DNA from 3 places in the Streptomyces sp. NPDC031379 genome. Region 1 is predicted to be linked to each of the others. Evidence: riboswitches for the same ligand, from Rfam matches in the RefSeq annotation. Region 1 holds a riboswitch; each other region holds the start of a gene.

The links. Region 1 has a riboswitch for cyclic di-AMP ahead of ACZ5CW_RS14155 (transglycosylase SLT domain-containing protein). Riboswitches for the same ligand answer to the same signal wherever they lie in the genome.
Region 2: linked by a shared signal. The riboswitch ahead of ACZ5CW_RS02305 (transglycosylase family protein) and the one ahead of ACZ5CW_RS14155 (transglycosylase SLT domain-containing protein) in region 1 are both predicted to bind cyclic di-AMP.
Region 3: linked by a shared signal. The riboswitch ahead of ACZ5CW_RS39185 (M23 family metallopeptidase) and the one ahead of ACZ5CW_RS14155 (transglycosylase SLT domain-containing protein) in region 1 are both predicted to bind cyclic di-AMP.

What each region holds. Positions count from the first base shown of each region.
Region 1 is NZ_JBVIIT010000008.1:164,586-166,779, reverse strand. It holds gene ACZ5CW_RS14160 (HAD family hydrolase) at 1-616, shown strand, start outside; gene ACZ5CW_RS14155 (transglycosylase SLT domain-containing protein) at 750-1,235, opposite strand; cyclic di-AMP (ydaO/yuaA leader) riboswitch at 1,239-1,420, opposite strand; gene ACZ5CW_RS14150 (polyprenyl synthetase family protein) at 2,147-2,194, shown strand, end outside.
Region 2 is NZ_JBVIIT010000001.1:488,649-490,842, reverse strand. It holds gene eno (phosphopyruvate hydratase) at 1-163, opposite strand, end outside; gene ACZ5CW_RS02305 (transglycosylase family protein) at 500-1,195, opposite strand; cyclic di-AMP (ydaO/yuaA leader) riboswitch at 1,200-1,372, opposite strand; gene ACZ5CW_RS02300 (transglycosylase family protein) at 1,555-2,194, opposite strand, start outside.
Region 3 is NZ_JBVIIT010000042.1:31,439-33,632, reverse strand. It holds gene ACZ5CW_RS39185 (M23 family metallopeptidase) at 61-1,095, opposite strand; cyclic di-AMP (ydaO/yuaA leader) riboswitch at 1,105-1,271, opposite strand; gene ACZ5CW_RS39180 (PP2C family protein-serine/threonine phosphatase) at 1,506-2,194, opposite strand, start outside.

The sequences.
Region 1 (2,194 bases):
CGCGGTGTGCGGACAGGGTGCTCAGGTCTACGACGCCGCCGCCGGCCGCCTGCTGTGGTCGGTCCGGCTGGACCGGGAGCTGGCGGAGAACGCGCTCGGCAAGATCGAGGCGGAGGTGGGGCAGGTCTACGCGGCCGTCGACCAGGACGGCACGGACGGGCTCACGCTCATCGAGCCCGGGTATCTGATGCCGCACCCGACTCTGCCGGCGGTACGGGTCGGCCGGCGCGACGACCTGTGGTGCGAGCCCATCAGCAAGGTGCTGCTGCGCCACGCGACCTTGTCCGACGACGAGTTGGCGGCGGTGGCGCGCGCGGCGGTGGGCTCGCTGGCGACCGTCACCATGTCGGGGCCGGGGACCGTGGAACTCCAGCCGTGCGGGGTGACCAAGGCGACCGGGCTGGCGCTGGCCGCCGAGCGGCTCGGGGTCGGCCCCGAACAGGCTCTGGCCTTCGGGGACATGCCCAACGACATCCCGATGTTCGACTGGGCCGGACGCGGGGTCGCCATGGCCAACGCGCACCCCGAACTCAAGGCGGTGGCCGACGAGGTCACCTTGTCGAACGAGGACGACGGCATCGCCGTCGTCCTCGAAAGACTTTTCCCGACCGACTGAGCGGCACTTCGGTACCACTCGTCAGTGCCACGCCGTCGGCCGGAGGCCGGTGCGCGCCGGTCCGTCAGGTGTCGGTGCGCGCCGGTCCGTCGTATGCCGGTCCGCCCTGTGTCGGGTGTCGGACCGGGGTGGGTCAGTACGCGCCGAACACGTTGTCGATCGACCCGTACCGCGCGGCCGCGTAGTTGCAGGCGGCGGTGATGTTGGCGACCGGGTCGTAGACGTTGAACGACGTTCCGGCCACGTGGTAGGCGTTGAACGTCGGGTCGATGACCTGGAGAAGGCCCTTGGACGGGATGCCCTTGGCCGCGTTGGAGTCCCACAGGTTGATGGCCATCGGGTTGCCCGACGACTCCCGGATGATGTTGCGGTGGATGCCGTTGTAGGTGCCCGGGATCTTCTTCTCGGCCATGATCGCGAGCGACTCGCGGATCCAGCCGTCGAGGTTGTTCGGGTACCCGGCGGGGGTGGTGGCCGGGGTGGTCGCGCTGTCGGCCGCGGAGGCGCTGGTCGCGCCGATGAGCGGGAGCGCGAGGACGGCGGCGCCGGTACCGGCGGCGGTGAGGGCGCGGACGAGGCGGTTGTTCCGGGTGCGGCGGGGCTGAGCGGCAGCAGACATGGGGAAGTTCCTCTCCGGCGCCTGCGAGGTGAGCTGTCGGGTTCGGGCGGGGAGGTGCCCGGCCGTGCCCTGGGAGAGGCACGGCTTCACCCCGAGCCGTTCCGGTGCGACATGGGTCGTCCGGTCCGGCGGCTTACCTGGGTCCCCCGCTCCTGCCGTACGAATGAGTTCGTCGATGGGTTACGCGGGCGGCGGCAGGATTCGGCGTCCGCCCGACGGCCCGGAACGTATGCGAGAGCACATGTCGGGAACAAGTACCGGATTCGTACAACGCACTATTTGACCTTGATCTGTGCCGTATGAGGTACTTGATCCTTTGCGGATGCCAATCCTCAACTGGCCGACGGCGCAAGGGGAGAAGGGTGTCCTGGCGGGTTGGTCCGGCCAGGGGGGCGAGTGACCCAATTCACGAAATAGCAAAGTGCAGCAAATCAGACATGAGGGATTCAGGTGATTCGGGCTTCAGGTCGGCCGGAGGTGGAACCCGCAGTGCGGCGCCCGTCGTTCTCGTGGTGACCGCGGCGCGTGCTCGTGGTGGCCGTGGCGTGCGGAGGGCGCCATGTGTGGAGGGAGGTGGGCCGTCCGGGCGGATTCGGGGCGATTCGGGCGTGGCTGTCCGTCTGTCGCGGTGGCCCGGGGTGGCGGTGGCCGGCGCTCCGGTGAGGGTGCGGGCGTTACTCCGCTCACCCCTCGGTTCGCGACAAAGTGTGCAGATTCCTGTTAAGTCGATAAATGTCCGTTCTTAACAGCTGATCACAACCATACCGGTCATGATCCGATACCGCCCAGGCTGGACCGGTGGGCGCTATCGGTGATCGAAAGAGGACCGGATACGCTGACTCGAGTGATGGCAGCGACCTATCGACAAACCGTGTAATCGCCAGCAGACACCAGCAGACAGGAGACCCCTCGTGACCGTCGTCGGGCCGTTCGGGCTGAGCGTGCGGGACCAGGCTCTG
Region 2 (2,194 bases), on a different contig from region 1:
CGCGCAGCTCGATGGCCTCGAAGGCGCCGGTGGAGGCGCCGGACGGGACGGCGGCACGACCCGTGCTGCCGTCGTCGAGGCCGACCTCGACCTCGACCGTGGGGTTGCCTCGGGAGTCCAGGATTTCCCGGGCTACGACGACGTCGATGGACGGCACGAGCATCTCCTTCTTGGATGTGACGCTGGAAGTGCGGGGCGGCTGCCTTACGGCTGTGCCTTGCGACTAGAGCCTAACCGTCCCCGGAGCATCGGCCACCGACCGACCGACCCGTGGACGGTGACGGACACGCAGACGGTACCCATTGTTCATGCCCGGAACAAAGGGGGGTGGGGATGAGGCCCAGCTGAAGAGCGGGAAAACAAAGAACCCCGCCCCGGTGCGTACGGGGGAACACGCACCGGGGCGGGGAGCCCGTGGGGACGGGGGCCGGCCCTCACGCGGCCTTCGGCGGAAGGGCCGGGGAGGTGAGGGCGCGGTGGTTCGAACGGGGGCCGGGCGTCACTTCAGGTGCAGCTGCTGACCCGGGTAGATGAGGTCGGCGTCCTCGACGACGTCCTTGTTCAGCTCGAACAGCTTCTCCCAGCCGCCCTTGACGCCCTGCTTCTCGGCGATGGAGCTGAGGGTGTCGCCCGTGACGACCTTGTACTCGCCGTCGCCCTTCTTGACCTTCTTGCCGGTCGGGGTGGTGACGGTCTTGCTCGCGGACTTGCTCGCGGACGGGGCCGGACGCTCGGCGGAGCGGGAGGCGGCCTGCCCGTCGGTGGAGCGGGTGGTGGTGCTGCCGCTCGACGAGGTGGTCGTCGGGGCGGAGCCGTTGTAGGGGGTGCTCGACAGGCCCGTGCCGCAGACCGGCCAGGCGCCCTTGCCCTGGGCGGCGAGGACCTTCTCGGCGACGGTGATCTGCTGCGCCTTGGTGGCCTGGTTGGCCTGCGCGGCGTACTGCGTGCCGCCGTACGCGGCCCAGGTGGAGGCGGAGAACTGCAGACCGCCGTAGTAGCCGTTGCCGGTGTTGATGGACCAGTTGCCGCCGGACTCGCACTGGGCGACCTTGTCCCACTCGGAGGCGGTGGCGGCGGAGGCGTTGCCGGCCGCCATCAGCGGGGCGGCGACGGCGGCGGAGGCGACACCGGCCAGCGCGACGGCGCGGACGGCCTTGGACGGACGACGGTGCTTGCCCTTGCCGGAAAACAGCATGGATCGATCCCCTCACCGACGCCTGCGAGGTGAGCTGTCGGGTTCGGGCCGGTTGAGTTGCCCGGCCGCACTCCCGCTTGCGCGAAGTGCGGCTCCACCCCTAGCCGGTGCCAGCTCAACTGCTGGTTCCGGCACTTACCTTGGGTCCCCCGCTCCTGCCTGCGGCGCTTGACGCGACGACTGTTCCCGGGCAACCGCTGGCAGGATTCGGCGTTGCGACTGCCGGGGCTCGTGGTGACGAGCGGTCCTGACCGTAGGCAGGCGATCGACGGAATTTCAAAGACGATCAGGGCTTCTGAGACTCATCCCACACTTTCGCCAAAACGGACATCAGCCGCGAATCAGGGCGCCAACTACCGCTACTTTTCGCCCGTTTCGGTAGCGACTTCCAGGGCCTGACCGGCGGAGATGTGGTTCGGGTCGGAGCCGATGGCCTCCTTGTTCTCGGCGTAGAGCGCGCGCCATCCGCCGTCGACCTCAAGGGAGTCGGCGATGGAGGCGAGCGAGTCGCCCTCGCGGACGGTGTAGGCACCCGGTTCACGGGAGGCGTGACGGCCGGACACCGTGTCGCTCTGACCGTTTGTCACGGTTTCGTCCGCACTCTCGCCCCGATGGCGTCCGCCACTGGTGAGGGCACCGGTGTCGACGAGGCTCCAGGAGGCGGCACTCTGCTGGGAATTGTCCGAGTTGGGGACAGTGGGAGTGCCGGTGGGCGCACTGTCGCTTCCCTGCGGGTTTCCGGTGTCGGGAGCGACGGACTTGTCGGACTTGGGAGTGTTGGTACCACTGGAGCCGGAGTCCGCGCCGGAGTCCGCATCGGGGTCGGCGGCCTCGTCCTCGCCCTGGCCGTGGTTCGGCGTGCCGGCCGAACCGTCGGAGGAGTCGGAGCCGGCGTGGGAGTCGGAGGGGGAGCCGGGGTCGGCGGACGACGAGGAATCCGGCGAACCAGACGAGTGGGAATTGTCGGTCGATCCGGACGAGTCGCCCGAACCGTCGGTG
Region 3 (2,194 bases), on a different contig from region 1:
TCCGCCGTCGGCGCCAAGATCCCGCAAAGGGGTGCCCCCGCGGGCTCCCGGAGGGACGTGTCAGGGGTTGAGGCCCTTGTCCCGCAGCCATGCCATCGGGTCGATGCCGGTGGACTGGCCGCCCGGGTGGACCTCCAGGTGGAGGTGCGGGCCGGTGACGTTGCCGGTGGCGCCGACGCGGCCGATGACGTCGCCGGTGGAGACCTTCTGGCCGACGGAGACACTGATCGAGGACTGGTGGCAGAACCACAGCTCGGTGCCGTCGTCGAGGGTGAGGACCGTGCGGTAGCCGTAGGAGCCGGCCCAGCCCGCCTGGGTGATCGTGCCGGTGTGGACGGCCTTGATGAGGGTGCCCGTGGGAGCCGCGAAGTCGAGGCCGGTGTGGTAGCCGGAGGACCACATCGAGCCGGCCTGGCCGAACGTCGAGGTGAGCGTGTACGAGGAGGTCGGCAGCGCGTACTGCTTGGCCAGCTCGGCCAGCCGCTTGGCCTCGGCGGCCTTCTCGGCGTCGGCCTCCGCCTTCTCCTTGGCGGCGGCGGCCTTGGTGGCGGCTTCCTTCTCCGCCTTCGCGGCGGCGTCCGCGGTCTGCTTCTCGGCGGCGGCGAGTGCCACGGCGGTGGCCTTGCTGTCGGCCTTGCTCTGCTGCTGCTCGGCCTGGGCCATGATCCGGTTGCGCAGGGCCTCGCCCGCGTCGGCGTCCTGCTCGGTGTCGGCGGAGGTCACGCCGACGTCGCTGAGCGCGGTCGTGGCGGTGGCCTCGGGTGCCGGGGCGGAGTCGTCCTCGAAGAGCGAGCCGACGGAGGGCAGGTCCGGCAGGGAGATGGAGACCGGCGGCTTGCCGGTGTTGGCGCTGGCCATGCCGCCCGCGCCGACCGCGGCGATCACGCCGACGCCGAGAACGGTGGAGCTGCGGGCGAACCCGCCGCGCTGCTTGGCGACACGGTGCCGGCCGCGGACCGGGGCGACGGAGTCCTCGGTGGGATTCCACTCCTCCCAGGGGCCCTCCTCGGCGCGGTAGGAGCCGTAACCGAAGGTCTCGGTCTCACGCTGAGCCGGTATGAACGGGGCTTCTGGGGCAGGGCGGTTGGACGCCACGCGGGCGTGCTCCTTTCCTTCCTCCGCCTACCGGGTTAGCTGACGGGTTCGGAGCAGGAAGGTCTCCTACGCGCGTATACCAGGCGTGGACTCAGCGAGTTCACGTCGGTGTCCGCGTGATTCACCCCAAGGTGGTGGTTCCCCGGTTCCCTTGCGGGATTCGGCGCATGCGCACGGAGCCGCCTCTTGTGACGGCTGGGACGACCGCGCTGCGTTATCGAACGTTAATAGACGTGCCAGGCACTTTCCAAGCCGTTCGGCTTGATCATTAACCTTTTCGGCCGCGGACTTACCTGCCAGGACCGCTGCAAATCGGGCGAGTTGGCCGCGGTTCAGGAGTCACAGAAGTTTTGATGGTGACTCAGATGTTATGCGCACGGCGGTCGACCGGTCACCCTCGGTGAGGCTGCTCATGGCTGCCGTACGGCGAGCAGCGCCATGTCGTCCGTCATCCCGCCGCCGGAGTGGCGCCGCACCTCCGCGGCGAGCCGGCCGAGCAGTGCGCCGGGGTCGGGGAAGGCACGTCCGGCGAGCCGTCGTTCGGGTTCGTAGAACCGGCCGTGGGCGTCCCGGGCCTCGGACAGACCGTCGGTGTAGAGCAGCAGGGTGGCCCCGCTCGGAAAGGCGGCCTCCAGCGTCCGGTCGGGCCACATGCCGAGGTCGCCCATGCCGAGCGGCAGCGCGGGCTCGTGCGCGGTCAGGATGCGCAGGGTGCCGTCGGCGTGCAGCAGCAGCGGGGAGGGATGGCCGCGGTTGAGGACGCGTACGACGCCGTCGCCGTGCGGGAGTTCGGCGAGGACGGCGGTGGTGAAGCCCTCGAACGCGTCGATGCCGTCCCGCCGGGTGCCTTCGCGGGCCAGCGCCCGCTCCAGCCGCTCGGCGACCGCCTCCAGCGTGGTCTCCTGCTCGGCCGCCTCCCGGAACGCCCCGATCAGCACGGCGACGGCGGCGACCGCGCCCAGGCCCTTGCCGCGCACGTCCCCGACGACCAGCCGGACGCCGTGCGGGCTGTCCTGCACCGCGTAGAGGTCGCCGCCGATGAACGCGTCCTGGCGTGCCGCCTCGTAGCGGGCGGCGATCTCGAAGCCGCCGATCCGTG